Linked DNA regions of Asanoa sp. WMMD1127. The protein of the gene in region 1 interacts with the protein of each later gene in a pairwise test. Links are inferred from orthologs where the notes say so. Each region holds a gene or a part of one and is shown on either strand. Other genes may lie near its edges.

Evidence for each region.
Region 2: the proteins of O7635_RS36380 (region 1) and O7635_RS10810 interact in binary tests that used the Escherichia coli proteins (3 or more experiments, as listed by UniProt). The link is inferred for Asanoa sp. WMMD1127 from one-to-one orthologs.

Annotation. Positions count from the first base shown.
Region 1 is NZ_JARUBP010000001.1:7,612,080-7,626,410, forward strand. What follows is about bases 4,260-7,172. They hold O7635_RS36380 (acyl carrier protein), read left to right. Parts: upstream 4,260-5,552; coding sequence 5,553-5,792; downstream 5,793-7,172. Other genes in these bases: O7635_RS36370 (acyltransferase domain-containing protein), read left to right, coding at 4,260-4,565; O7635_RS36375 (beta-ketoacyl-ACP synthase III), read left to right, coding at 4,562-5,506; fabF (beta-ketoacyl-ACP synthase II), read left to right, coding at 5,794-7,020; O7635_RS36390 (carboxyl transferase domain-containing protein), read left to right, coding at 7,055-7,172. Also shown: O7635_RS36350 (hypothetical protein), read right to left, coding at 1-94; O7635_RS36355 (histidine kinase), read left to right, coding at 230-1,426; O7635_RS36360 (phosphatase PAP2 family protein), read right to left, coding at 1,379-2,041; O7635_RS36365 (helix-turn-helix domain-containing protein), read left to right, coding at 2,066-3,259; more of O7635_RS36370, read left to right, coding at 3,396-4,259; more of O7635_RS36390, read left to right, coding at 7,173-8,479; O7635_RS36395 (hypothetical protein), read right to left, coding at 8,485-8,700; O7635_RS36400 (class I SAM-dependent methyltransferase), read left to right, coding at 8,728-9,444; O7635_RS36405 (class I SAM-dependent methyltransferase), read left to right, coding at 9,451-10,077; O7635_RS36410 (ATP-binding protein), read left to right, coding at 10,081-11,289; O7635_RS36415 (ion transporter), read right to left, coding at 11,262-12,179; O7635_RS36420 (DJ-1/PfpI family protein), read right to left, coding at 12,213-12,848; O7635_RS36425 (alpha/beta hydrolase), read right to left, coding at 12,842-13,519; O7635_RS36430 (TetR/AcrR family transcriptional regulator), read right to left, coding at 13,516-14,073; O7635_RS36435 (class I SAM-dependent methyltransferase), read right to left, coding at 14,107-14,331. UniProt on the Escherichia coli protein: Carrier of the growing fatty acid chain in fatty acid biosynthesis.
Region 2 is NZ_JARUBP010000001.1:2,237,137-2,251,480, forward strand. Bases 5,896-8,821 are described here. They hold O7635_RS10810 (thioesterase family protein), read right to left. Parts: upstream 7,628-8,821; coding sequence 7,163-7,627; downstream 5,896-7,162. Other genes in these bases: O7635_RS10795 (hypothetical protein), read left to right, coding at 5,943-6,110; O7635_RS10800 (tRNA adenosine deaminase-associated protein), read left to right, coding at 6,213-6,722; tadA (tRNA adenosine(34) deaminase TadA), read left to right, coding at 6,686-7,189; O7635_RS10815 (TetR/AcrR family transcriptional regulator), read right to left, coding at 7,631-8,263; deoD (purine-nucleoside phosphorylase), read right to left, coding at 8,320-8,821. Outside these bases: O7635_RS10765 (DMT family transporter), read left to right, coding at 120-1,094; O7635_RS10770 (PHP domain-containing protein), read right to left, coding at 1,098-2,177; mtnA (S-methyl-5-thioribose-1-phosphate isomerase), read left to right, coding at 2,225-3,196; O7635_RS10780 (prephenate dehydrogenase/arogenate dehydrogenase family protein), read right to left, coding at 3,141-4,160; O7635_RS10785 (hypothetical protein), read left to right, coding at 4,271-5,416; O7635_RS10790 (hypothetical protein), read left to right, coding at 5,471-5,827; more of deoD, read right to left, coding at 8,822-9,027; O7635_RS10830 (PadR family transcriptional regulator), read left to right, coding at 9,323-9,664; O7635_RS10835 (permease prefix domain 1-containing protein), read left to right, coding at 9,661-10,605; O7635_RS10840 (VOC family protein), read right to left, coding at 10,651-11,097; O7635_RS10845 (hypothetical protein), read right to left, coding at 11,108-11,650; O7635_RS10850 (uridylate kinase), read right to left, coding at 11,747-12,427; O7635_RS10865 (helix-turn-helix transcriptional regulator), read right to left, coding at 12,775-13,758; O7635_RS10870 (DNA polymerase III subunit gamma and tau), read left to right, coding at 14,177-14,344.

The DNA.
Region 1 (14,331 bases):
ACCGGCGCATCCGGAACACGTACCGCGCGACCAGACCCAGCCCGAGCAGCACCCAGAACCCGACCTCGCTGGCCACGATCAACGCCACGATCATGTCCCCAAGCCTCACCGCCAGAACCGGGGCAGGCGTCGGCGCGTACGACGAAACCGGTCTCCTCCCCAAGGCGGAGCCGGCTCCTCTCGCAGGCGGACGAGCCACCGCCCACGCTGTGGTTCCATCGATGGTGTGATGCGCATTCCCCCGCGCGGGTCGCTCGCCCGCGACCTGGCGTTCGCCGTGGCGGCGTTGGTCGGCGGAACGCTGATTCTGGTGTCCGGCGCCTACGTGAGCATGGACTTCGGCTGGGACGGCCCCGCCTGGCTGCCCTGGCTGCCGCTGGTCGCGGTGAGCGGCGCCATCGGGCTGCGCCGGCGCGCGCCGGTCCTCAGCCTCGCGATCGGCACGGCGGCGGTGGTCGCCGACCTCGCGCTCGGCGGCTCGCTCGGCACGCTATTGATCTACACCCAGGTGGTGTACGACGCCTGCGTCTTCGGCCCGGCCCGGCTCTGGCGGCGGTTGCTGGAGGTCTCGATCGCCGTCGTGGTCGCCACCGCCACCCTCGGCGTGGTCCTCGTGGGCAGCCTGCGCGGGCTGGCGCTGGGCATCCCGGCCGTGCTCGTGCTGGTCCTGCCGATCCTGACCGGGCTGAGCGTCCGCCAGTACCGCGACCAGGCCGCCCTGGACCGCTCCCGGGCCGACCAGACCGCGCGTGTCGCGGAGCTCGACCGGCGGCAGGCCGTCGCCGCCGAGCGCACCCGGATGGCCCGCGAGCTGCACGACATGGTCGCCAACCACCTGAGCGTGGTGGCGATCCACGCGACCGCGGCGCTGAGCGTGCCGAACCTGTCGAAGGCCCAGGTCGAGGAGTCGCTGCGGGTGATCCGGGAGAACAGCGTGCAGGGGCTGGCCGAGATGCGCCAGATGATCGACGTGCTGCGCGGCCCGGACGGCGAGGCCGGGGACGACCCGGTGACGCCGGGGCTGGGCGAGGTGGAGCGGCTCGTCACCGGCGCGCGGGCGGCGGGGCTCACGGTCGAGCTGACGACCATCGGTGAGCCGCGGGCGTTGCCGGTGGGTGTCGAGCTGGCCGGCTACCGGATCGTGCAGGAGTCGTTGACCAACGCGCTCAAGCACGGCACGGGCTCGGCGACGGTCACGGTCGACTACGGCGCCGACGAGGTGCGCCTCACCGTGCACAATCCGATCGCCCCGCCCGGCCCGCTCGACCACCTCGGCGCCGGCGCCGGCCTGATCGGCATGCGCGAGCGCGCCGCCCTGCTGCGTGGCCGCCTGGACGCGGGCCCGGCGGGCGGAGCGCGGTGGCGGGTGCACGCGGCCCTACCGGTCGACGCGGGCGTTCTGGCGCTGCACGCCGACGCGGCCTGACGTCGCGGCCCGGGCGGCCAGCGGCACCACGGCCGCGGCCAGCAGGTAGCCGCCGAGCACGTCGGTCGGCCAGTGGGCCAGCAGGGCGACCCGGGTCCAGCCGATGAACAGGGCGAACGCGAGCGCCGCGAGGCAGGTGGCGAGGCGGGCGGCGGCGCCGGCGCGGGGCCAGACCAACAGCACCAGGGCCAGGGCGAACGCGGCCGCGTTGCTCGTGTGGCCGCTGGGGAAACCGGAGCTGGACACCGACACGAAGCCGTCGACCGGGCGCGGGTTGTGCAGCGCCCAGTGGAAAAGGCTCCACAGGATCGGCACGGTGGCCGTCACCAGGGCACAGAACACCGCCGCCGTGCGGTCGCGGCGGATCCAGAAGTGCAGGGTCGCGGCCACGCCGACGGCCACGTACGGAATGGTGGCGGCGAGCCCGGTCAGCGTGCGCAGCCAGTCGATCAGCTCCGGACGGACGGCGCCGAAGCCACGCAGGGACGCGCTCACCGACGCGTCCCACCGCATCATCGGCGCCCAGTCGGCGACGACCAGGCCCAGCAGCGCGCCGAAGGCGGCCAGCGCGACCAGGGGCAGGGCGGCCGACGGGCGCGCGAGCGAGCGGTGCATCCCGCCCAGCCTATGGTGTATCCCGTGGACGACCAGGCAGCCGACGGTCTCGCGGCGACGTTGCGCCGGATCGAGCGGTCGGCGGGCGCCCTCGCCACGGCCAGCGTCGCGCGGATGGACGAGAGCCTGGTGTGGTTCCGCCAACTGCCGGCCGACCAGCGCGCCTGGGTGATGCTGGTGGCCCAGGCCGGCGTGCGCTCGCTGGTCGAGTTCATGCGCCAGGGCCCGCAGAGCCGGCCCCGCGAGGTCTCCGACGAGGTGTTCGCGGCGGCGCCCCGGGCGCTGGCCCGCAGCATCAGCCTGCAGCAGACGGTCGCGCTGATCCAGGTGACCATCGACGTCGTCGAGGAGCGCGCCGCCCACCTGGCCGCGCCCGGCGAGGAGCGCGACCTGCGCGAAGAGGTGCTGCGCTTCTCCCGCGAGATCGCCTTCTCGGCGGCCCGGGTGTACGCGCGGGCCGCCGAGTCCCGCGGCTCCTGGGACGCCCGGTTGCAGGCGCTGCTCGTCGACGCGCTGCTCCGCGGTGACTCGACCGACACGCTGGCCAGCCGCGCGGCCGCCCTCGGCTGGGCCGACGCCCCGCCGGTCGCGGTGGCGGTCGGCCGCTCCCCCGGCGGCGAGGTGGCGCCGGTGCTCCACACGGTCTACCGGCAGGCGCGGCGGATCGGCGTCGAGGTGATCAGCGGGGTGCACGGCGACCGGCTCGTCGTGGTGCTCGGCGGCGCCGCGGACCCGCTCAACGCGACCGAGAAACTGCTCGACGGCTTCGGCACCGGGCCGGTGGTGGTCGGTCCGGCGGTGGCCAGCCTCGACGAGGCGACCGAGTCGGCCCGGGCGGCCCTGGCCGGCTTCCGGGCCGCACCCGCCTGGCCGGACGCGCCCCGGCCGGTCGCGGCGGCGGCGCTGCTGCCGGAGAGGGCCCTTGCGGGTGACGCCGCGGCCCGCCGGGCGCTGCGCCGCGACGTCTACGGCGCGCTGGTGCGGGCCGGCGGGGAGCTGATCGAGACGCTGGACGCGTTCTTCGCGGCCGGCGGCGTGCTGGAGAGCGCCGCCCGGGCGCTGTTCGTGCACCCCAACACGGTCCGTTACCGCCTGCGGCGGATCGGCGACGTCACCGGGTTCTCGCCGCTGTCGCCGCGAGACCTGTTCGCGCTGCGGATCGCGCTGACCGTCGGCCGCCTTGATCCACGCGGCTCGGCACCGGCCGGAGAAGCCTGAACGCTCGTTTGGGTTATATCCGGCTATACCGTACGTGATCGCCGCCACTCATTGTAGAAAACATACAAAACCAATAGTGTGGTTTGGTGCCTGCCGGCAACCACACAACCCACGAGTATCCCGCAGAGTCGTAAACGTGCTCGCCGTACTCTCGCCTGGCCAGGGCTCGCAAAAGCCCGGATTCCTCGCTCCGTGGCTCGAACTCCCCGGAGCCGAAGCCCGCCTCCGCTGGTGGTCGGCACTCTCCGGAGTCGATCTCGTGCACCTCGGCACGCAGGCCGGGGCCGACGAGATCAAGGACACGGCGCGCACCCAACCCCTGCTCGTCGCGGCGGCGCTGCTCGCCGCCGAGCGGCTGCCCCTGCACGACGTCTCGGTGGTCGCCGGGCACAGCGTCGGCGAGCTCGGCGCCGCGGCCATCGCCGGGGCGCTGACCCCCGAGACGGCCGTGACGCTGGCCGGCGTCCGCGGTCGCGAGATGGCGGCCGCCTGCGCGCTCGAGCCCACCGGCATGTCCGCCGTCCTCGGCGGCGAGGCCGACGAGGTGCTCGCCGCGATCGAGGCCCACGGCCTGCACCCCGCGAACCGCAACGGCGCGGGCCAGGTCGTGGCCGCCGGCGCGGTCGACGCGCTGGCCAAGCTCGGCGCCGAGCCGCCGGCCAAGGCGCGGGTCATCGCGCTGCAGGTCGCCGGCGCCTTCCACACCCCGTTCATGGCCCCCGCCGAACAGGCGCTGGCGGCCGTCGCGGCCGGCATCATCCCCGCCGACCCGACCCGGATCCTGCTGTCCAACCTCGACGGCGCCGCCGTGGCCCACGGCCGCGAGCTGCTGACGCGGCTGGTCCGCCAGGTCACCGCGCCGGTCCGCTGGGACCTGTGCATGCGCTCCATCGCCGACCTGGGCGTGACCGCCGTGATCGAGCTGCCGCCCGCCGGCACGCTGGCCGGTCTGGTCAAGCGCGAGCTCAAGGCCAACGGCATCGAGATCGTGACCCTCAACACGCCCGACGACCTGCCCAAGGCCCGCGATCTCGTGGCCCGGCACGGCACCGCGCCCAGTCACGAGCCCAGCCCGGCGTTCCGCGTCGTGGTCGCCGGCACCGCCGGCCTGTTCGTCCCCGCCGAGGGGCTGGTCGAAGGCGATACCGTACGGACTGGTCAGATCATCGGGCACGTCTCCACCCGGCAGGGCCCGGTCGACGTCGCCGCCCACGGCGACGGCCTGCTGACCGAATGGCTCGCCCACCACGACGACCCGGTCGCACCGGGCCAGCCGCTCGCGCGCATCGGAGGACATCCCGCATGACAGGCTCTCGCATCCTTGCCTTCGGCCATTACCAGCCGTCGCGGGTGCTGACCAACGACGACCTGGCCCAGATCGTCGACACCAACGACGAGTGGATCCGCGACCGCGTCGGCATCGTGACGCGGCGGATCGCCGACAGCGAGACCGTCGCCGACATGGCCGGGTTCGCGGCCGAGAAGGCCCTGGCCAACGCCGGCCTCACCGCGGCCGACATCGACCTTGTCGTCGTGGCCACCTGCAGCTCCGTCGACCGCAGCCCCAACGTGGCCTGCCGGGTCGCCGCCAAGCTGGGCATCAACGCGCCGGGCGCCTACGACCTCAACACCGCGTGCTCCGGCTTCTCATACGCCCTGGGCACCGTCGACCACGCCATCCGCGCCGGGGCCGCCCGCAACGCGATCGTCATCGGCGCCGAGAAGCTCTCCGACTTCACCGACTGGACCGACCGCTCGACCTGCATCATCTTCGGCGACGGCGCCGGGGCGGCGGTGGTCACCGCGGCCGCCGACGACGAGCCCGCCGGCGTGGGCCCGGTCATCTGGGGCTCGGTGCCGGAGAAGTCCGACGCCGTCCGCATCGAGGGCTGGCGCCCCTACATCGCGCAGGAGGGTCAGCAGGTCTTCCGCTGGGCCACCACCGCGCTGGCCCCGTTGGCCCTCCAGGCCTGCGAGCGGGCCGGCGTCGCGCCCGAGGAGATCGCGGCCTTCGTGCCGCACCAGGCCAACGCCCGCATCATCGACGGCATCGCCAAGCGGCTCGGCATGCCGCAGGCGGTCGTCGCCAAGGACATCGTCGAGTCCGGCAACACGTCGGCCGCGAGCGTGCCGCTGGCCCTGTCGAAGCTGATCGAACGGCGCGAGGTGCCCTCGGGCGCACCCGTCCTGCTGTTCGGCTTCGGCGGCGGCCTAACGTACGCCGGGCAGGTTGTTCGCTGCCCGTAACGCACGCTCATCGACAACATCAACGAACCGGAAGGACAACACAGAAATGACCCGTGACGAGATCACGTCGGGCCTGGCCGAGATCCTGGAAGAGGTCGCCGGGGTCAACCCCGACGACGTGGCCGAGGAGAAGTCCTTCACGGACGACCTCGACGTCGACTCGCTCTCCATGGTCGAGGTCGTCGTGGCGGCCGAGGAGAAGTTCGGCGTCAAGATCCCCGACAACGAGGTGCAGAACCTCAAGACCGTCGGCGACGCCGTGACCTACATCGAGTCGAACGCCTGACATGAGTCGCACCGACGTCGTCGTCACCGGGCTCGGAGCGACGACCCCGCTCGGCGGGGACGTCGCGTCGACCTGGGACGCCATGCTGGCCGGCCGCTCCGGGGTGAGTCCCCTCACCCAGGAGTGGGCCGGTCAACTGCCTGTCCGGATCGCCGCCCAGCTCGCGGTCGAACCGTCCGAGAAGATCGACCGGGTCAAGCTCCGCCGGCTCGACCGGTCCGAGGCGATCGCGCTGATCGCCGCGGGCGAGGCCTGGGCCGACGCGGGGCTGGCCGACTCGGGGCTCGACCCCGAGCGGCTCGCGGTCAGCATCGGCTCGGGCATCGGTGGCGCGACCACGCTGCTGGCCCAGGACGACATCCTCGAGGCGTCCGGCCCGCGGCGGGTCTCCCCCCACACCGTGCCGATGCTGATGCCCAACGGTCCGGCCGCCTGGGTCGGGCTCGAGCTCAAGGCCCGCGCGGGCGTCCACTCGGTGGCCAGCGCCTGCGCGACGGGCGCCGAGGCGATCGCGCTCGGCCTCGACATGATCCGCGCCGGCCGGGCCGACGTGGTCGTGGCCGGGGGCACCGAGGCGGTCATCCACCCCCTGCCGATCGCCGGCTTCGCCTCGATGCGGGCCATGTCGACCCGCAACGACGATCCGGAGAAGGCGTCCCGGCCCTGGGACAAGGGCCGCGACGGCTTCGTGCTCGGCGAGGGCTGCGGCGTGCTCGTGCTGGAGCGCGCCGACCACGCCGCCGCGCGCGGCGCCCACGTCTACGCCCGGCTGGCCGGCGCCGGCCTGACCTCGGACGGCTACGACATCGTGCAGCCGCATCCCGAGGGCCACGGCGCCATCCGGGCCATCGCCAAGGCGATCGCCGACGCCGGTGTCGCCAAGACCGACATCGTGCACGTCAACGCCCACGCCACCTCCACCCCGGTCGGTGACGTGGCCGAGATCGCCGCGCTGCACGCCTCGCTCGGCGACCACCCCGTGCTCACGGCCACCAAGTCGATGACCGGCCACCTGCTCGGCGCCGCCGGCGCGCTGGAGTCGATCGCCTCGATCCTGGCGATCCGCGACAGCGTGGTGCCGCCGACGATCAACCTCGACGACCCCGACGACAAGCTCGACATGGACGTCGCCGCGCTCAAGGCGCGGCCGATGGACGTGCCGGCGGTGATCAACAACTCGTTCGGCTTCGGCGGGCACAACGTGGCCCTGGTGTTCACCCGCGCGTGACACCGGGCTTCGCACAACACGGGGGGTAACTGCGATGACCAGGAGCATGGCGCTCGACGAACAACAGGCGGCCGTCGACTACCGGGATCCGGAGGTGCGGCTGCGGGCCCTGTTCGACGCCGGCACCCTGCGCCTGGTCGCGCCCCGCGACGACTCGGGGGTGCTCGCCGCGCGCGGCGAGATCGACGGCACGCCGGTGGTCGCGTACGCGACGGACGCCACCCGGATGGGCGGCGCGATGGGCACCGAGGGCTGCCGGCACGTCGTCGACGCGATCGACGCCGCTGTCCGCGAGCGGGTGCCGGTGCTCGGGCTCTGGCACTCGGGCGGCGCCCGGCTGGCCGAGGGTGTCGTGGCGCTGGACGCGGTCGGCCAGGTCTTCGCGGCCATGGTGCGGGCGTCCGGCCGGGTGCCGCAGATCTCCGTGGTGCTCGGGCCGGCGGCCGGTGGCGCGGCGTACGGGCCGGCGCTGACCGACATCGTGGTGATGAGCGGCGCGGGCCGGATCTTCGTGACCGGTCCCGAGGTGGTCCGCAGCGTCACCGGCGAGCAGGTCGACATGGAGCGTCTCGGCGGCCCCGAGCCGCACGGCCGGCGCTCCGGCGTCGTGCACGTGACCACCAAGGACGACGGGTCCGCGCTGGCCGAGGCCCGCAAGCTCGCCTCGCTGCTGGGCCGGCAGGGGCGGATCTCGCCGGTCGACGTGGCCACCGACGACCCCGACCACGACCTGACGAGCACCATGCCGGCCGAGACCAACCGGGCGTACGACGTGCGGCCCGTGGTCAAGGCCCTGCTCGACGAGCCCGGCGTGGAGCTGCACGCCAAGTGGGCCCCGAACATCGTCACCACCCTTGGCCGGTTCGGCGGCCGCACGGTCGGCGTGATCGCCAACAACCCGCTGCGCCTCGGCGGCTGCCTGGACGCGGCCAGCGCCGAGAAGGCGGCCCGGTTCGTCCGGATGTGTGACGCGCTGGGCGTGCCGCTGGTCGTCCTGGTCGACGTGCCCGGCTACCTGCCCGGCCTCGGCCAGGAGTGGGACGGCGTGGTGCGCCGCGGCGCCAAGCTCCTGCACGCCTTCGCCGAGGCGGTCGTGCCCCGGGTGACGCTCGTGACCCGCAAGGCGTACGGCGGCGCGTACATCGCGATGAACTCCCGATCGCTCGGCGCCACCGCGGTGTTCGCCTGGCCCGCCGCCGAGATCGCGGTGATGGGCGCCTCGGCGGCCGTCAACGTGCTGCACCGCAAGAAGCTGGCCGCCGCGCCGCACGAGGAGCGCGAGGCGCTGCGGACGTTGCTGATCGAGCAGCAGATCAAGGAGGCCGGCGGCGTGCAGCGGGCCCTGGAGATCGGCGTGGTCGACGACGTGATCGAGCCGGGCGAGACCCGGCGCCGGATCGCCGAGGCACTGGCCGCGGCCCCGGCCGCCCGGGGAGCGCACGGCAACATCCCGCTCTGAGCGCGCTAACGGTTGCGCGGGTGGTTCTTGCCCATGCGCTCGTTGCCGCGCCGGTAGTTGCCGGTCCACCGGGCCATCACGCCCTGCGGGTCGGCGTCGACCTCGGCCAGGAACTCCGCCGCCCGACCGCCACGCAGCGTGGTGGCCGGGCGGCCGTGGTGGAGGATCACGACTGACCCGTCGGCCCGTTCCTCGTAGGTGAATCCGTGCGCCGGTGGCATGCCGGGCAGCGTAATAAGGTGTGTGCCGTGGAAGCGACCGAGATCCGCAAGCTCGCCGCGCTCGAAGACCGCCACTGGTGGTACGCCGAGCGCCGCGCGCTGCTGGCCCGATCGCTGCGCCGGCTCGGCGGCCCGCCCGGCGCCGCGCTCGACATCGGCGCGGCCGGTGGCGGCAACACCCGGGTGCTGCGGGCGCACGGGTGGCGGCCGGTGGCGCTCGAATACAGCACCGAGGGCGCGGAGGTGGCGCTGGAGCGAGGCCTGTCGGTGATGCGCGCCGACGCCCGCACGCTGCCGGTGCGCAGCGGGTCGCTCGATCTGGTGACGGCGTTCGACGTGCTCGAGCACATCGACGAGGACCACGAGGCCACGGCGGAGATCCTGCGGGTCCTGCGGCCGGGTGGCACGGTGCTGATCGCCGTACCCGCCGACATGAGGCTCTGGTCGGCGCACGACGTGGCGGTCGGTCACGTGCGGCGCTACGACCGGGCCGGGCTGCGGGCCGTGGTCGAGAAGGCGGGGCTGGTCGTCGACGAGCTGTGGAGCTGGAACGTGCTGCTCAAGCCGGTCGCCGCGTGGCGCCGGCGCAGCTCCACCGGCAGCGACCTCGACGACATCGCCGCGCCCGTCAACCTGGGCCTGCGCGCGGTGGTCGCAGCCGAGCGCTATCTTCCGGTGAAGTCCTGGCCCGGCGTCTCGCTGATGCTGCGCGCCCACCGCCCCGGTCCCGTCGCAGAGAGGTAGTCCCCCGTGCTGGCCCCGCTGAAGAACCTGCTCGGCAACGTCACCATGTACGTCGCCCTGCAGAAGGCGCTCGGCTCCGACCGCCTCCGCTACCGCTGCCTGGACGAGCTCGACCTGCACGACGGCGACACGGTGATCGACGTCGGCTGCGGGCCGGCGTACTACTTCGACCGGCTCCCGAAGGTGACCTACTTCGGGTTCGACACGTCGGAGCGCTACGTCGCCCACGCGCGGGCCCGCTACGGCTCCCCGCGGGCGACGTTCTCCACCGAGATCTTCGGTGAGCAGCACCTGGGCGTCCTGCCGCCCGCCGACGCCGTGCTGCTGCTCGGCCTGCTGCACCACCTCTCCGACGACGACTCGCGGTCGCTGCTGCGGGTCGCGTCGCAGGCCCTGGCGCCGGGCGGCACGGTCATCGCGGTCGACACCTGCTACGCGCCCGGGCAGGGCCGCGTCTCGAAGTGGATGAGCGACAACGACCGCGGCGAGCACGTCCGCGAGCCGGCCGCCTTCGAGGCGCTGGCCCGCGAGTCCTTCGCCGACGTCTCCGGCGAGGTCGTCGACGACGCGATCCGGGTGCCCTCCGCGTTCTGGCTGATGCGGATGGCCAGCCCGCTGCACGCCCGGGTCTGACCCTTGCGCCGGGTCCACCTGGAGGCGGCCGAGGACCATGTGCAGCGGCTGGCGCGCGAGGGTGACCCGCTCGGCGCGGTCAAGGAGCTGGTCTGGAACGCGCTCGACGCCGACGCGAACCTCGTCGAGGTGGTCCTCCACCGGTCGCCGCTCGGGGCCGTCGAGCGGGTGACCGTGCGCGACGACGGCACCGGCATGGCGCCCGAGGCGCTGGCCGCCGCGTTCGACCGGATCGGCGGCTCGTGGAAGAAGTGGACCGCCGGCACCCTGCTCAAGCAGCGGACCCTGCACGGCAGCAACGGGCAAGGGCGGCTCCGGGCGTACGCGCTCGGCGACCACATCCGGTGGACCACCGTGGCCGACGGCGTGGGCGGGCGGTCCCGGACGGAGGTCTACGCGCACGCCGGCGCTCGCAACGACTTCCTGATCGGCGACAGCGAGCCGACCCGGGCCGCGACCGGGACGGTGGTCGAGGCGTGGGGCAAGCAGTCGCCCCGGCTCGACCGCCTGCCGCTGCGGGCCCACCACCGCCGGCTGACCGCCGAGTTGGCGCCCTACCTGACCGCGTACCCGGAGGTCACCGTCGTCTACGACGGCGTGCCGGTCGACCCTGGCACCTCGATCCGGCACACCGCCGTCTATCCGCTGCCCGTCGACGACGCGCGGCTCAAGGTCGTCGAGTGGTCGGCGGCGGTGGATCGCGAGCTGCTGCTCTGCGACGGCAACGGCATCCCGGTCGCCTCGGTCGACGCGGGCATCCGGGCACCCGGGTTCGCGTTCACGGCGTACGTCCTGTGGGCGCCGATGGCCGACCACGTGGGCGACGTGCACCTCGGCGACGCGTACGACAGTGCGGTCACGGTTCTGTTGGGCGTGGCCCGGGAGCAGCTGCGGGCGCACTTCCGGGACCGGACCGACGACCGCCGCCGTGAGCTGCTCGAGCGCTGGCGGGCCGAGGGCAGTTATCCGCCCATGCTCGGCGACGAGCGCGAACAGGAGACGTTCGACCAGGTGGCCACCACCGTGCACCGGCACCTGCCCCGCCGTGCCGCCCAGCGCCGGGCCACGCTCGCGCTGCTGCGCGAGGCGCTGCGGGCCCGGCCGGAGCGGGCGCTGCTGGACGAGGTGTTCACGCTGACCGACGACGAGCGGGCGCAGCTCGACAAGCTCTTCGCGCGGGCGTCCTATCCGGACCGGGCGCGCCGCGACTGATCGTCCTCGGCGCCCCGGTCGATCCGCAGCTCCCGTTCGAGCTCCGCCAGCGCCGACCGCAGGTCGTCGATCCGCTGGGTGATCGCAATCCGGTCGACCTCGTCGGGCACGCCGTCGCCGTCCCGGTCGGCCAGGCCCTCGCTGATCTCCAGCCGCCGGGCCTCCTCCATGGAGTTGACGATGACCGCGATCAGGATGTTGAGCAGCAGGTTCGCGGTGATCAGCACGTAGCTGACGTAGTAGACGAGGGTCCACGGCGAGACCTCCAGGCCCTGTTGGATCAGGTCCGGCAGGGTCTCCTGCGAGAGCAGCACGAACAGGGTCAGCACGGCGCGGCCGATCGTGCCGTACTGGTCCGGGAAGCGCTCGCCGAAGATCAGCCAGCCGGCCATGCCGTAGACGTAGAGGGTGACCAGCGCCAGCGCCAGGAAACCGCCCACGCCGGGCAGGCTGCGCAGCAGGGCGGTGACGATGGTGCGAAGGCCGGGCGAGAACCGCACGAGCCGGAGTACGCGGGCGATGCGCACGATCCGCAGGACGGTCGAGTCGCCGCGCAGTGGCGGGATGAAGGCGGCCGCGATGACCACGAAGTCGAAGACGTTCCAGCCGTGCCGGAAGAAGTCCTGCGGCCGGCGGCCGTACGCGCCGATCCGGATGGCGATCTCCAGCACGAAGACGGCCCGGAACGCCCACTCGAGCCCGTGCAGCAGCGGCCGGGCGTGGCCGAGGTGCGGGTAGGTCTCGATGCCCAGCACCACCGCGTTGGCCCCGATCACGGCGACGATCACGACGTCGAAGGCGCGCGACCCGGTGATCCGGGCACACCTGCGCGCGAACGCCGACGTGCTCGCCGGTGTGGCCCGCTGGGTCGGCACCGCCCGCTTGATCATCAATGGATCGTAGTTGGCGCGCCCGCCGGCCCCTTAGGACACGATGGCCGAACGGCGGGCGAGCACCGCGTCCGCGATCGCCCGCGGCGCCGTGTCGGGGTTGCCGGAGCGGTAGGGCGGGCGTGGGTCGTACTCGTGCGCGAGCTGGATCGCCTGCGCCACCGCGTCGCCCGCGATCCGGCCGGCCAGCGCGAATGCCATGTCCAGGCCGGCGGAGACCCCGGCCGCGGTGACGTACTTGCCGTCGAACACGACCCGATCCCCGACCGGCAGCGCGCCGTGGTCGGCCAGTTGGTCGCGGACCAGCCAGTGGCTCGTCGCGGAGCGGCCGGTCAACAGGCCGGCCGCGGCGAGCAGGAGAGAGCCGCTGCAGACCGAGGTCGTCCAGGTGGTGTGCGGGTCCACGGCCCGCAGCCACCGCTGGACCGGCCCGTCGACCATGTGCGCGTTCTGGCCCGGGCCGCCGGGCACGACCACCACGTCGGCCGTCGACACGTCGGCCAGCGCCGCGTCCGCCACGAGACGCAGCGAGCCGACCTCGTTGGTCACCGGGCCGGGCCGCTCGGCGACGAACACGACCTCGGCGCCGGGCAGATGACTGAGCACGTCGTACGGGCCGACGGCGTCGAGCGCGGTGAACCGGTCGAACAGCAGGACGGCGATCAGCACGGGGTTCTCCCTCGGGTCAGGAACGGCAGGACGGTGGCGTGGAAGCGTTCGGGCGCGCGGCTGTGCACACGGTGCCCGACCGGGATGGTGACCAGCCGGGCCGCCGGGATGGCGCGGGCCATCTCGGCCAGCAGCGTCGGGGCGACATGGCTGCGCGGGCCGCCGGAGATCAGCAAGGTGGGCGCGGCGATCGCCGGAAGTCGGGCCCACCATCCGGGGTCCGGGCGGCGCAGTTGCCGCACCGCTGACGCGACCGCGCGGGGATCGAAGCCCCGCCGGGCCGCCAGCACGGCCAGCGCCGGCAGGGCGAAGCGGCGGATGGTCAGGCCGGGCACCGGTGGCTCCTCCAGCACGAGCCGGCTGATCCGCGCGGGCCGCGCCTGCGCGAGCAGCACGGCGGTGTGGGCGCCCAGCGAGTGCCCGACGAGGGCCACCCGGTCGAGACCGAGCCTGTCGAGCAGCGCGGCGACGTCGTCGCGGAAGCCGGCCAGCGGGTACGCGCCGGCCCGTGGGCTGTCGCCGTGGCCGCGCAGGTCCACCGCGATCGTGCGGTGACCGGCGTGCCGCAGCGCCGCGGCGAGCCGGTCCCACGTGCCGGCGTTGCTCGCCCCGCCGTGCAGGAGGACGACGGGCGGGCCGGCGCCCAAGTCGCGATAGGACAGATCGGTCATGCGACGTGTGCGTCCACGGCCGCCCGCAGCAGCGCGCCCGGGTCGTCGCCGCCGACGGCCAGCTGGAGGCTGCCCCAGCTCCAGAGCTGGGCGATGCCGTGCAGGTTGGCCCAGAGCGCGCCGGCCACCACGGCGGCCGGTGCGGTCGACCGCGTGCCGGCCCGCTCGATCAGGTCGACCAGCACCGCGAACAGCGGCAGGGCGGTGTCACGGAGGCCGAGATGGCCGCTGGCCAGGAGGTCGTGCCTAAACATCAGCCCGAACATGCCCGGATTGGCGCGGGCGAAGGACAGGTAGGCCCGGCCCAGCGCGAGCAGCTGGTCGCGCGGGTCGCCGTCGGGGTCGACCGCCACCTCGGCGGTGAGCCGCGCGTAGCCCGTGCGGGCGATCGCCGACAGCAGCTCGAGATGGGTCGGGAAGTAGCGCCGCGGCGCCCCGTGCGACACCCCGGCGCGGCGAGCGATCTCCCGCAGGGTCAGCGCGGCCAGCCCGTCCTGCTCCAGCACCTCGATGCCGGCTCGCACGAGCCGGTCACGCAACGGTTCGTTGGCCATAGACAGTGTCTACCAGACATGCGTAGACACTGTCTACCGCCGAAAGTGCCAGATCACGGCGGCCGGGGTGTTCGCGTAGGCGGCGTCGACCGCGGCGGCCGCCCACTTCCGGGCGAACGGCCCGCCGCCGGCGTCGCTGCGCGGCCAGAGCGGCTCGTGGCAGCCGCGCACCGCGAAGCCAGCCGCGAGCGCGGCGGCGACGTAGGCGCTGGGCCGGAACCGGCTCGCCGGCAGCCGCGCCTCGACACCGGCGTCGTC
Region 2 (14,344 bases), 5.4 Mb from region 1 along the record:
CGAATCTACGGCACCGGTCAGACGATTTTCGGCCCGCGGCGCGGGGTCTAGGGCAGCGTCGAGGGCCCCGTCCGAAAAGCGCGCGATTCTTGTCGTACCCATGAGGCAGAGTGTCACGAGTGACGACCGCAACCAGTCCTGACAAGGCCGACCCGCGCGGCTGGCTTCCGGGCTTCGTGCTCCTCGGTGTGATCTGGGGTTCGAGCTTCGTGTTCATCAAGGTCGGGGTGGCCGAGCTGCACCCGCTCTACGTGACGCTCGGCCGGGTCCTCGCCGGTCTGCTGACCCTGCTCGTGGTGCTCCTCGTGACCCGCGATCGGCTCCCTCGCGACCTGCGTCTCTGGGGCCACCTCGTGGTCACCGGCGTGGTGGGCACGGCACTGCCCTTCACCCTCTTCGGCTACGGGGAGGAGCGCGTCTCGTCATCCCTCGCCGGCATCTGGAACGCCACGACGGCCCTGCTCGTGCTGCCCCTCGCGGTCTACCTGTTCCGCACCGAGCGGATGACCACCCACCGGGCGACCGGCCTGCTCATCGGCTTCGTCGGCGTGCTGGTGGTGCTCGGCGTCTGGGAGGGCCTCGGCGGCGCCCAGTTCACCGGCCAGCTGATGTGCATCGGCGCGGCGGCCTGCTACGCGGTGGCGATCCCCTACACGAAGCGGTTCATCAGTGACCGCCAGGAGTCCGGGATCGCGCTGGCGGCGGGCCAGCTCGTCACGGCGACGCTGTCGTTGGCGATCATCGCGCCGTTGGCCGTCGGCGCGCCGACGCCGATCGCCGACCTGTCCGTCAAGGCGATCGCCAGCATCCTGACGCTCGGTGCGATCGGCACCGGCCTCGCCTTCGTGCTCAACATGCGCAACATCAAGCTGGCCGGCGCGACCACGGCGTCGATGGTCACCTACCTGATCCCGGTGTTCGCGGTCATCCTCGGCGTGCTGGCGCTCGACGAGCACATCACCTGGCACCAGCCGGTCGGCGCGCTGATCGTGCTGGTCGGCGTCGCGGTCGCCCAGGGCCTGGTCGCCCGCCGCAAGCGACCGACACCGACCCCGGCGTCCCCGGAAGCCGAGCTGGCCGTCGAACGCGCCTAGGGCCTATCCGGCGGCGTGCCCGGCGGCCCAGTCGACGAGCTGGTCGGCCTTCCAGGTGTTGACCACCCGGTCGGCCGGCACGCCGCACAGGGCCGCCCGCTCGCAGCCGAAGCGCTGCCAGTCGAGCTGACCCGGGGCGTGCGCGTCGGTGCTGATCGTGAACACGCAGCCCGCCTCGAGCGCCTGGCGCATCAGGCGCTTGGGCGGATCCTGGCGTTCGGGGCGTGAGTTGATCTCGACGGCCTTGCCGTGCTCGGCGCACGCCGCGAAGACGGCCGCCGCGTCGAAGTCCGACGGTGGCCGCAGCCGCTTGCGGTGGCCGCGGTCGCCGGGCCCTTCGGCGCCGGCCGGCCGGTTGGCGACCATCCGCCCGGTGCAGTGACCGAGCACGTCCATGTGCGGGTTCTCGATCGCCCGCAGCATTCGGCGGGTCATCCGCGCGCTCTCGTCGCGCAGCGCGCTGTGCACCGACGCCACCACCACGTCGAGCCGGGAGAGCAGCTCGTCGGTCTGGTCGAGCGAGCCGTCGGCGAGGATGTCGACCTCGATGCCGGTGAGGATCCGGAAGCCCTCCGGCAGCGCCTCGTTGACCGCGGCCACGTAGTCGAGCTGTCGCTTGAGCCGGTCCGCGGTCAGACCGCGGGCCACCTTGAGGGTCGGGGAGTGGTCGGTCAGCACGATGTACTCGTGGCCCAGCTCCACCGCCGCCAGCGCCATCTCCTCGATCGGCGAACCGCCGTCGGACCAGTCGGAGTGGGTGTGGCAGTCGCCCCGCAACGCCGACCGCAAGGCCGTGGCCGCGTCGTCGAGGTCGACCCCCTCGGTGGCGAGCAGCCGGCGCAGGTAGACCGGCTCCTCGCCGGCCAGCGACTCGGCGACGCACCGGGCCGTCACGTCGCCGACGCCGGACAGCTCGGTCAGCGTGCCGGCCGCGGCCCGCTGCGCGACCTCGGCGGCGGGCAGCCCGCTGAGCGTCTTGGCCGCCGAGCGGAAGGCCCGGACGCGGTAGGTCGCCTCGTTGGCCCGTTCCAGCAGGAACGCGATGCGCCGGAGATCGGCGACGGGATCACGCGCGGTCGTCACGCACCGAACCTATCGGTCCGAAAGCTCGGCGACCTACCGTGGGAACCATGCGGACGATCGACTGGGCCGACGGAGCCGTCGAGATCATCGACCAGACCCTGCTGCCCGGCCGGCTCGAGGTCCGCCGGATCACCACCGTCGAGGAGCTGGTCGCGGCCATCCGCGAGCTGGCGGTCCGCGGCGCTCCGGCGCTGGGCGTGGCCGGCGCCTACGGGGTGGCGCTGGCGGCCAAGCAGCACGGCGGCGATGCCGAGCGACTCGACGCGGCCGTACGCCTGGTGACCACCGCCCGGCCCACGGCCGTCAACCTGGCCCGCGGCGCCGCCCGCGCGGCGAGCCGGCTGCCCGGCGGTTTCGACGCCGTGCTGGCCGAGGCCGACGCGCTGCGCGACGAGGAGATCGCGGCCTCCGCCGCCATGGCCGCCCGCGGTGCCGACCTGTTGACGGAGCTGTGCGGCAACTCGCCCCGCGTGCTCACCCACTGCAACACCGGCGCCCTCGCGGCGGTGGTCGGCGGCACCGCGCTGGGCGTCGTCGCCGAGCTCCAACGTCGCGACACCCTCGGTCCGGTGATCGCCAGCGAGACGCGGCCCCTACTGCAGGGCGCCCGGCTCACGGCATGGGAGCTGGGCCGGCTGGGCGTCGACTTCCGCGTCGCGGTCGACAGTGCCGGACCGTTCCTGATGGCCCGCGGCGAGGTCGACGTGGTGGTGCTCGGCGCCGACCGGATCTGCGCCAACGGCGACACCGTCAACAAGGTCGGCACCTACTCCCACGCGCTCGGCGCCCGCCGGGCCGGCATCCCGTTCGTGGTGGTGGCGCCCGAGTCGACGGTCGACCTGGACACGGCGACCGGCGCCGACGTCGAGATCGAGGACCGCGCGGGCGCGGAGGTGGTCACCGGCGTGCCGGCGGTCAACCCGGCCTTCGACGTGACGCCGCACGACCTGGTGACCGCGATCGTCACAGATCGTCGAGTAATCCGTCTGGACCTTGGGGAGCGGGTCGCACCACGTTGACCGTCGCCCTGTCGGGGGCCACGGCCCGCACCCACCCGCCGGCGCGGCCGAGCCGCAGCAGCGCGTCGGGTCGGGCGGGGATGTCCAGCGGGGCGGCCAGCGGCGGGGGCCAGCCGGCGCGCATCGCGTGCCCGGGCGCGAGCCACGGCAGCAATGCCGCGATCGGGTCGGGCGCATCGAGCGCGGCGCGCGCTTCGCTCAGCGCCGCGATGATGCCGTCGAGAGCCGGCCCGACCGCGGGCGCGTTGCCGCCGCACATCGCGGCGATCAGCTCCGGCCTGGTCGCGGCGACGCGGGTGCCGTCGCGGAACGAACCAGCGGCCAGGGCGCTCGCCAGCGGGTCCGTCGCCGCCGCGGCGAGGGCGGTGGCCAACAGATGGGGTACGTGGCTCACGGTCGCCACGGCCCGGTCGTGCTCCTCGGCCGTGGCGGGCACCACCCGCGCGCCGAGACTGATCACCAGCTCGGCGAGGTCGAGCCAGTCGGTGAGCGACGTGCTGCCCGGCTCGAAGCAGAGCACCCAGGCGCAGTCCCGGAACAGCTCCTCGTCGGCCGCCGCGAAACCGGAGCTCTCCTTGCCGGCCATCGGGTGGCCGCCCACGAACCCGGCCAGCCGCTGGTGGCGGCCCTGCAGCCGTTGTTCGACCAGCATCCGCACCGGCGTCTTGACCGAGGTGACGTCGCTGACCAGCCCGCTGTAACCGGCCGCCGCGATCTCGTCGAGCACCCGCGGCAACGCCGGCAGCGGCACCGCGACCAGCACGAGCCCAGCCCCGCCGACGGCGTCCCGGATCGTGCCGGTGACCTGCCAGCGGCCGGACCGCGGCGCGCGGGCGGCGGCGGTGCGCGCGGTGGCCCGGGTGGCCGGGTCGGCGTCGTAGCCGAGCACCTGGTGCCCCCGGGCGGCCAGCGCCCGCAGGGCCGAACCGCCGATGAGCCCCAACCCGATCACCGCGATGTCCACGCGAGCGACTCTCGCACACCGTGGACCATCTGGGCGTACGGTCTCGGCACGCCGACGCCGTTCGCGTTTCGCGCGGCGGATCGGGCGGATCGTCCATATACGGTGTTTCAGTGAAATTTCGGGGCAAGTTTGCCGGTCTCATCGCGTTCGTCGCCGCCACCGCGACGCTGCTGTCGCCGGGTTCGCCGGCCCTCGCGGCCGTTGTCAAGGTCACGCCCGACCCGCTGCCGACGTTCAACGGCACGGTGCTGGCGACGGCGTACGCCGGTGACACGCTCTATGTCGGTGGCGACTTCACCAGCGTGACGTCCGGCGGCCGCACCTACACGCGGAACCGGTTGGCCGCGGTCAACGCCCGCACCGGCGCGCTGCTCGGTTGGGCGCCGTCCGCCAACAGCACGGTCCGGGCGATCGCGGTGTCGGGCCGGTCCGTCTTCGTCGGCGGCGCCTTCACGGCGATCGGCACGGCCGGCCGCGACTCCCTGGCGCGCCTCGACGCCAGCACGGGCGCGGTGCACAACTCGTTCAAGCAGTCGATGACCGGGATGCCGTACTCGCTCGCGGTGGCCAACGGGCGGCTCTACGCCGGCGGGTCGATGACCCACCTCAACGGGCAGGCCATCCACCGGCTGGCCGCGTTCGACCCCGACAGCGGAGCGGTGGCCGGCTGGCGGCCGCGCGCCGACGACACGGTCGAGTCGGTCGTCGCGGTGGGCAGGCGGATCTACGTCGGCGGCCAGTTCGACGGGATCAACGGCGCCGGCGGCACCCGGCACCTGGCCGCGCTCACCACCGGCGGCGCGGTGGACACCGGCTTCACCTCGCGGGCCAGCGACGCGGTGCACGCGGTGGCGGTCGGCGCGTCCGGCGTCTACGCGGCGATGGGCGGGCCGGGCGGGCGGCTCGGCGCCTTCACCACCTCGGGCGCCGGTCGGTGGACGCTGACCATGGACGGCGACGCGCAGGCTGTCACGGTGCTGGACCGGGTGGTCTACATCGGCGGCCACTTCGACAACGTGTGCAAGTCGGCCCGGACCGGCGACCACGGCTCCTGCATCGACGGCAACACCCGCCGGATCAAGCTCGCGGCGGCCAACGAGGCCGGCGGCGCGCTGCTGCCCTGGGCCGCGGACGGCAACGGGTCGAGCGGCGTGCACACGATGGCGGCGAGCACCCGGCTCCACAAGATCGTCGCGGGCGGGGCGTTCACCACGATCCGCGGTGCGGCCCGGGCCCGGCTCGCACAGTTCGGCTGACCGCCGGCCGGCGCTGGGTACGCTGAACCACACGGATCGGAGAGGGGGTCACCGGTGACGCAACAGGCAGGCGCTCCGCGTACCCCACCGTCGGGTCTGTTCCCTTCGGCGCGGACCCGACCGACCTATCGCGAGCCGCATCCGGTGCGCGGCGCCGCCGTCGCGGCCGGCGCCGGGGCGGGGGCGGTCTGGCTGCTGGCGTTCGGCGTGGTCGACTCGACCGTTCGTGGCTACGCCTACTGGACGCTGCTGGCCGGGGGCATCGCCTGGCTGGTGGCGCTCCTGCTGGCGAAGGTCGGTGACCGGGGTGTGGCGGTCGGGATCGCGGCCGCCACCGCCATCGGTTGGAGCATCGCCGCCGTCGTCGTGGGGGTCACCTGGGTGACCCGCGGCGACTGGCCGCTGTGGTGACCCGGCGTGGTCGCGCGACCACCTCTGGTTGACCGAAAACCGCACTGTGTACGGGATTCGCTGCGCAGCGCGACCGCCCTTGACTAACCGCTCGAGCATCGGAGACGCTGCCGCCATGGCTTGGAAAGTGCAGCGGCTGGACCCTGAGCGCAGCCGCCGCCGGATGCAGCTGCTGGCCGAACTCGCTGGTGCGAAGTCGGTCCGCGAGCGCACCCAACCGCGACGGGTTCAGGGCGACCGGCTGCGGGAACTGATCGCGACCCGCCGCCGGCTGGCCAGCTGACCCGTCCCTCCTTCGGGGCGTTGGGCGGGCCGGCATGGGCCCGACCGACTACCGTCACGTCGTAACGCGCTGTTCGTGCGGGGTCTTTGGGGGGCAATCGCCGTGTCGTACTTCGCCGCAGCCGCGGTGCGCGGCTCAACCGGCTGGTCCGCCGCCGAGGTCAACCTCCACGGCGTAGCGGATATCGAAGAGGTGGCCGACCGCCTCCGCGACGTCGACCTCGAGGCCGACATCTCGCTGTTGTTCGTCGAGTCCGACGACACCTACCTGGTCGTCATGCGCCTGGACGAGGGCGAGGACCTGCGGGTCTTCGGCTCCGACAGCGCATTCGCCGAGGAGTCCCGGCTGGGCGCCCTGCTCGTCGGCGACATCAAGGCGCCGGCCATCGAGATCGACGAGGTGGTCGAGCAGAGCGCCGACCCGGACAAGCCGGCCGCCGATCCCGACGCCGACCCGGTCGGTGACGCCGACCTGCTCGCCGACCTCGGGGTGCCGGCCCGCCGGCTGCTGGAGCTCTGCGCACACGAGGGTCTGCTCCCGGCGGACGTCACCGCCGAGGTGTGCCAGACCATCGGCTGCGGCGACGAGGTCGAGGAGCTGCGGGAGGCGTGACGGCGCCACGGCGCGACCGCCACGAGGAATGGATGCGGCGGGCGCTGGCGGTCGCGGCCGACGCGGCGGCCACCGACGCCGCCGATGTCCCGGTCGGCGCGGTGCTGCTCGATGCGGCCGGCAACGAGATCGCGGTGGGGCACAACGAGCGGGAGCTGACCGGCGACCCGACGGCGCACGCCGAGATCGTCGCGATGCGGCGGGCGGCGGCGGCCCTGGGCACCTGGCGGCTGGAGGGTTGCACGCTGGTCGTCACGCTGGAGCCGTGCACCATGTGCGCGGGCGCGCTGGTGCTGGCCCGGGTGTCCACTGTGGTGTTCGGCGCCTGGGAACCGAAGACGGGCGCGGTCGGCTCGCTCTGGGACGTGGTCCGGGACCGGCGGTTGACACACCGGCCCGAGGTCTACGGCGGGGTGCTCGCGACCGAGGCGGCCGACCTGTTACGACGCTTCTTCCGCGCCCACTAGCGCGGCCGGCTTGAGCAGGCTCGCGGCGACCTCGCGGGCCGCTTCCGTCCAGGCGGTCGGGCGCATGGTGCCGGGGTCGAGGCGCACGATCGTGCGGTGGCCCTCGGCGTGCGTGGTCGCGCCGTCGGCTGACGTGATCGTGAATCCGTAGACGCCGCTGCTGCGGCCGAACGAGTCGAGCCAGAAGTGGATCGCGACGTCGCCCGTGCCGCGGATCGGCGCCCGGTAGTTGATGGTGAACTCGACGACCGCGTGGAACGAGTCGGGCAGCGTCGGGCGGCCGTCGGCGAAGGAGAAGCCGCGCTGTTCCCAGTAGGCCGTCAGCGCGCGCTCCAGCAGCAGGGCGTAGCGGGCGTTGTGCACGATGCCCATCGCGTCGAGGTCGTCGTAGTGGATGCGGATCCGCTCGGTGTGGCCGTACGCAAGAACGGTTGTCATCTCTCAGGCCTCCGGCAGCAGGTCAGGATCGGTGGCAAGGGTGCGCAGGCGGTCGCGGGCGGCGCGGCGCGCGTAGTGGTAGGTGGGCTCGGGCGACTTGATGCGGGACAGCAGCACCGCGCTCAACGCGAAGGACTCGAGCTCGTAGGCCAGCTGGTGCGGGTTGGTCTCGTCGACGAGCTCGCCGGCCGCCACGGCCTCGCGCGCCAGACCCTCGACGAAGTCGGTCCAGATCGCGAAGTGCTCGGTCAGCCGGTCGCGAACGGTGCCGGGGCGGACGCTGAACTCGAACTGGACCTTGGCGAAGAAGCAGCCGCCGGGCAGATGACGGTCCTCGTAGAAGCGGATGCGGTGGTCGTGCAGCGACCAGAGCCGGCGGATGCCGCGCGGCGCCTTGAGGGCGGGGCGCACGACGTGCTCGACGAACTGCTCGCGAGCCTGCTCGACGGTGGCGAGCTGGAGGTCTTCCTTGGACCGCCAGTGCGCGAACAGGCCGGACTTGCTGACGCCCAGGTCGGTCGCGAGCTGGCCGAGGGACAGCCCGTCGAGGCCGTCCTCGGTGGCCCGGGCGACCGCGCGATCCAGCACGGCCGCCCGGGTGCGGTCGCCGCGAGCGATTCGGCCGTCGATCGTCACCCGGTCACCATACCGAGAAAACGACCGACCGGTCGTACGTTTATCTGTGGTTCAGGTCACGCGATCGCGGTGTCCAGCGCGATCTCGACCATCTGGCCGAAGGTCTGCTCGCGCTCCTGCGACGTGGTCTTCTCGCCGCGCTTGATGTGGTCCGAGACGGTGAGCACGGTGAGCGCGCGGGCCCGGAACCGGGCGGCGATCGTGTAGAGCGCCGCCGACTCCATCTCCACGGCCAGCACGCCGTAGTCGGCGAGGGCGTCGTAGAGGTCGGGGCGGTCGGTGTAGAAGGCGTCGGCGGCCAGGATCGGGCCGACCCGCATCGGGATGCCGCGCCGCTCGGCCGTGTCGACGGCCGTGCGCAGCAGCCCGAAGTCGGCAACGGGGGCGTAGTCGATAAGGCCGTCGAACCGGGCGCGGTTCATGTTGGAGTCGGTCGAGGCGCCGCTGGCCGCGATCACGTCCCGGAGCTGGAGCTCGTCGGCCAGGGCGCCGCAGGAGCCGACCCGGATCAGCGTCTTGACGCCGTAGTCGTTGATCAGCTCGTGGGCGTAGATCGACGCGGACGGCATGCCCATGCCCGACCCCTGCACCGAGACGTCGACCCCTTGCCAGCGGCCGGTGAACCCGTACATCCCGCGCACCTCGCTGTAGCACTTGGCGTCGTCGAGGTAGGTCTCCGCGATCCACTTCGCCCGGAGCGGGTCGCCGGGCATGAGGACGCGTTCCGCGATGTCGCCGGGCTCCGCCCCGATGTGAATACTCATGCGGGCGATACTGCCAGGTCTGACCAGGGGTTCCGGCCCGGGGCGGTGCCCCCGCGACCGGTGGTACGAGGGTCGGGTAACCTTCTCGGCGGTGGTGTGTCCGAGTGGCCTAAGGAGCACGCCTCGAAAGCGTGTGAGGGTTTACGCCCTCCGCGGGTTCAAATCCCGCCGCCACCGCTCTTCCTAGAAACGCCTGGCAGAGAGCCAGGCGTTTTCTTTTGCCCCCGTTGTGGTCTCCGTCGCACGATGATGCGCGGCTAGACAACAGTGTGTGGCACACACTATCGTGTGATGCATGCCCAGCGATGAGATCCTGCGGACCCACCTCCAGGAGTTGCGGCGGGGGACGGTCGTCGTGGCGAGCCTGGTCGCGCTGCGCCGGCCCGACTACGGCTACGCGTTGCTGCAACGGCTCACCGGTCACGGCTTCCCGGTGGACGCCAACACGCTTTATCCCCTGCTCCGGCGGCTCGAGGAGCAGGGGCTGCTGACCAGCGAGTGGAACACCGAGGAGAGCCGACCGCGCAAGTTCTACCGGACCAGCGAGGCAGGCGAGGAGATCCTCCATCGCCTGCTCGACGACCTGGCCGCTGTGCAGACCTCCATGACCGGCCTGATCGAAGGAGTGGACCGATGAGTTCCCTGACCGACCGCTACCTGGCCGCGACCCTCGGCGCGGTGCCGGCCGCGCGGCGCGCGGAGATCGACACCGAGCTGCGCGGCTCGATCGAAGACATGATCGAGGGGCGCGTGGCCGCGGGCGGGGACGCCGCCGTCGCCGAGCGCGAGGTGCTGACCGAGCTCGGCGACCCCGCCGCGCTGGCGGCCCGCTACGCCGACCGCCGGCTGCAGCTCATCGGGCCGGCCTACTACCTGATCTGGGAACGGCTGCTGAAGCTGTTGCTCTCCTTCGTGCCGGCGTTGGTCGGCGTGGTGGTCGGCCTCGCGACAGCCGCCGACGGCGACAACGCCGGCGCCGCGCTGGGTCAGGGCATCTCCGCCGCCATCCAGGTCGTCGTGCACATCGGGTTCTGGCTGACGCTCGTCTTCGCGGTGCTCGAGCGCACCAACGCGCGCCTGGACCTGCCGAAGTGGACGGTCGACCAGCTGCCGGAGAAGCGGCCGGAGCGGCAGATCGGGCTCGCCGACTTCATCGCGTCCGTAACGATGCTGGCGCTGTTCATCGCGTACCTGTTGCTGCAGCAGTTCCGGTCCTTCGTCGACGACGGCGACGGCGGCAACCTGCCGATCCTCGATCCGGCGCTGTGGAGCTTCTGGCTTCCGTTCCTGATCGCGGTGCTGGTCGCCACCATCGGTGTCGAGGTCGGCAAATACCGGGCCGGCCGGTGGACCTGGCCGCTGGTCGGCGTCAACGCGGCGCTGGACCTGCTGTTCGCCGCGCCGGTGGTCGGGCTGCTGCTGACCGACCGGCTGCTCAACCCGGACCTGGTCGCCCGGTTCGCGTGGCTCGGTCGCGGCGACAACCTCGACACCGTCGCGACGATCGCCGTCGTCGGCACGGTGCTGATCGTGCTCTGGGACATCGTCGACAGCGTCGTCAAGGCGCGCCGCGACTGATCAATGCGCGCCGGGTCCGGCAACGGGCCCGGCGCCGTCGCGCGGTCAGGACAGCGGCGCGGACAGCTCGATCATGTTGCCCCAGGGATCGCCGATCAGCGCGAGCCGGCTGTTGATCTCCTTGAGGTCGAACGGGCGGCCGAAGATGGTGACGCCGCGACGGTCGAGTTCGGCGAGGGCGTCGTCGATGTCGTCGACGCGGAGGCAGAAGTGGTGGTAGCCCGGTCGTTCCAGGCTGTCGATCACGTTGGTGTAATAGGTGCCCGGATCGGGATTGCCGCCACCGAAGATTTCCACGTGAAAGCTGTCGTCAGCTGGCGGCGCGAGATAGGCGAGTTGCAGGCCGGCCCACGGCCATTCGGCCACGACACGGAAGTCGAGCTTCTCCGTGTACCAGCGCTTGCCCTCGGCGTAGTCGGGAACCCGCACCGCGACGTGATGGCCGCGGGCGGAGGCGAATGGGCTGGACGGATTCTGCTCGGGCGCTGCCATGGCTCTCCCCTCAACAGTTGCCGACGCCGTAGGTGAACAGCCGCTGGACGTCGGCGGTGTAGCCCACCACGGTCTTCCGCACGGTCTGGCCGTCGTGCATGAAGAGATAGGCCCGGTCGCCGTTGGTGACCAGCAGCCCGTCGAACTGGTAGCTGCCCGCGGGCGCGGTCATCGTGGTCGCCTCGGGATAGGCCGCCCGCGTGTCGGCGACCGACGTGCCGACGCCGACACCCTCGGGCGTGGTGAGCGGCGGGTTGGCCCAGAGCATGACCAGCTGCCCGTCGGCGAAGACGGGATGGGCCGCGCTGACGCCGGTGAGGACCGGGCCGCAGGCGTTGACAGGTCTGGTCATCGCGCCGCCCTGCCTGAGCTCGGTGTCGGTCTGGCCGAGCCGCGCGTCGCGTACGCCGTCGAAGTCGACCATGTCGGATCGGGTCGCGCTCGACGTCGTGCTGGCGTAGGCCGGCGAACCACCTTGTTGCGTCGCATATCCGGCGAGCAGTGCGAAGAGGGCGAGCGCAACGACGACCAGGGGGATGAACCGTGGCTTCATGTGACCTCCCAAGCACACAACGTAGCCGTTATCCACAGGTTTATCCACAGCGTGTGGATAGAACGTGTGTACGAGCGACGCCGCGCTGAGCTGGGGTTATGCGCGCTGGTCAGTCAGCCGGGGCGCTTGGAAGTCGCGGTTGTCGACAACCAGCTGGGCCCGCTCCCGTGGCTGCACGTCCGTGAGATACCGGCGCTCGCCGGGGATGTACTTAGTGCGGTACCGCCGCTCCGCCTCCGCGGCCCCGGCCATCCACGCTTGGTCGCGGTCGATGCCCCGGCGCAGCACCTCGTCGAACGGGATGTCGACGAAAATCCGCAGATCCCAATGCGGGTCGAGCTCGGGCCGCTGCAGGAAGCAGCCGTCGGCGACCAGGACGGCGTCGTCCCTCGCGGTGCGCGGAGGCTCGTCGAGCGCGGTGAGCGCGGCGAAGTCCATCAGCGCCGGGCGATAACGCCGGCTGCCGCCCGGCCCGAGCGGCGCCAGCAGCTCATCGCGGATGCCTTCGTTGTCCCAGGAGTCGAGGTAGTAGCTCTCCGGGGAGTCCTTGGCGAACCGCGTCCGGCGCACGACCGCGCGCTTGAAGTGGTCGATGCTGACCCTGATCACCTCGCGCGTGGTGCGGGCCCGCAGCGCCTCGCCGAGCTCGTCGGCCAGCGTCGACTTGCCCGCCGCCGAGCAGCCGTCGACCGCCACCCGCACGGGATGGGGCCGCTCGACCTCCAGCACCGCGTCCGCCAACGCCGCCAACACGTCCGCCCGCCGACCCACGGCCACCCCCGGAGACGAAGGCGGGGCCGGCTCGCAACGGAACCGGCCCCACAGAGAAAGTCGCGGAAAGCGCGCGGAGGATACGAGATTCGAACTCGTGAGGGTGTGAACCCAACACGCTTTCCAAGCGTGCGCCCTAGGCCTCTAGGCGAATCCTCCGTCGCACAGGATACAGGTCCGCCCGAGGGGATCCAGGCCACCCCAAACCCGGCGACCGGTCGGTACGGGTAGGCTAGGGACACCCCTCGTGCGGCGTACAACCTGTGAACCTCCCCAGGGCCGGAAGGCAGCAAGGATAAGCGGGCTCTGACGGGTGCACGAGGGGCCTTTCGCTGTCTAGGCCCGCTGAGCCGTCAGGCCCACTCGGTCTGCGCGGCGTACCAGCCGAGTTGCATGCGGGTACGCACGCCGGCCAGCTCCATCATCCGTTGCACCCGGCGCTGGACCGTGCGCATCGACATGCCGAGCTGCGAGGCGATGGCGCGGTCGGTCAGGCCGGCGAGCAGCAGCGCCAGCACCTGGCGGTCGAGCGGGAACAGCGCGCCGTCGGTGGACTGCTCCTCCAGCGCGCCGTCCGGGCCCAGGGTGAGCGGCAGCGCGCGATGCCAGACCGCGTCGAAGAGGGCCTGCAGCGCGTCGAGGAGGCCGCTGCGGTGCACCACGATCGCGGTCGGCTGGTTGCTCTCGTCGGCCATCGGGAGCACGCCGATCGCCCGGTCAGCGATCACCAGCTTGATGGGTACGTGCTCCGCGACGCGTACCTCCTCGCCCGCGGCCAGGGCCGCCGCAGCGTCGGCGGCGCCGCCCTCTTGCTCGAGCACGGTCCGTTCGATGACGACGCGGTAGCGCACTCCCCGGCCGAGGCCCTCGATCTCGGCCGCGTTGTCGGCGCGGCTGACCGCCAGCGTGGTCGCGGTGACCAGGGCCTGCACCTCGTCGGTGGCCGTGGCTTGGAGCTGCGCGAAGCGGCGGGTGATCACGTCGACCCCGGTGACCACCTCGACCAGGTCGCCGGCGGCGCGGTCAGCCGCCGTCGCCCGGTAGCGGGCCGCCAGGTTCGCCAGCTCCAGCTCGGCGCGGCGCAGCTGGTCGCGGCGCTGGGTGACCAGCGGGCCGAGGGCGAAGGTCGGCGAGCTGGCGATGTAGCGGCCGCCGGAGCGGGCGGCCAGACCCAGGCCGTGCAGGCTGGTCAGGGCGGCGCCGGTCGCGGGCACGGTGGCGTCGAGCGCCGCGGCGAGCTCCTCCGTGGTGGCGGCGGGCCGGGCGACCAGCTCGCGGTAGGTCGCCTCTTCGATGGGCCGCAAGCCGAGCGCGGCGAGCGGCGAGGTGTCGGTCACTTACTTCCCCCAGGTCAAGCGCTGGCGAGTATGCGCCATGACCTAAATACGACGCAAGAGGAGCGTCCCGTCCCTGTCGTGGGTGTGCCAGGGTGAGCGCAGTCGGCGCAGGCCCCTCACCCCCCAACTGCGCCGGCTACCTCTTGTGATGTCCGGGCGTTGTCACTGTGTTGGCGACGCCCGGATCACCGTCACGGGGCGGGCGTCCTGTCGGTGCGGCGTGAGAGGCTTAGGGCCTGTTCTGCCGATCAACGCGGCCTGCGACGGGCCCAGCTGCCGCCTGGCGGCGTCCCGGAATCACCCGGATACAACACCGGTATCCGGGCAATTCCGGGCCACCACCAGACGACACCTGGACTCCGTCTCGGCTCGCGTTGATTGGCAGAACAGGCCCTGAACGCCGTTGGGGAGGGGACTCGTGGCGCTCGCGCTCTACCGCAAATACCGGCCGCGGACATTCGTCGAGATGGTCGGCCAGGAGCATGTCACCGAGCCGTTGTCGCAGGCCTTGCGCAGCGGCCGGCTCCACCATGCCTACCTGTTCTCCGGGCCGCGCGGCTGCGGCAAGACCTCCAGTGCCCGCATC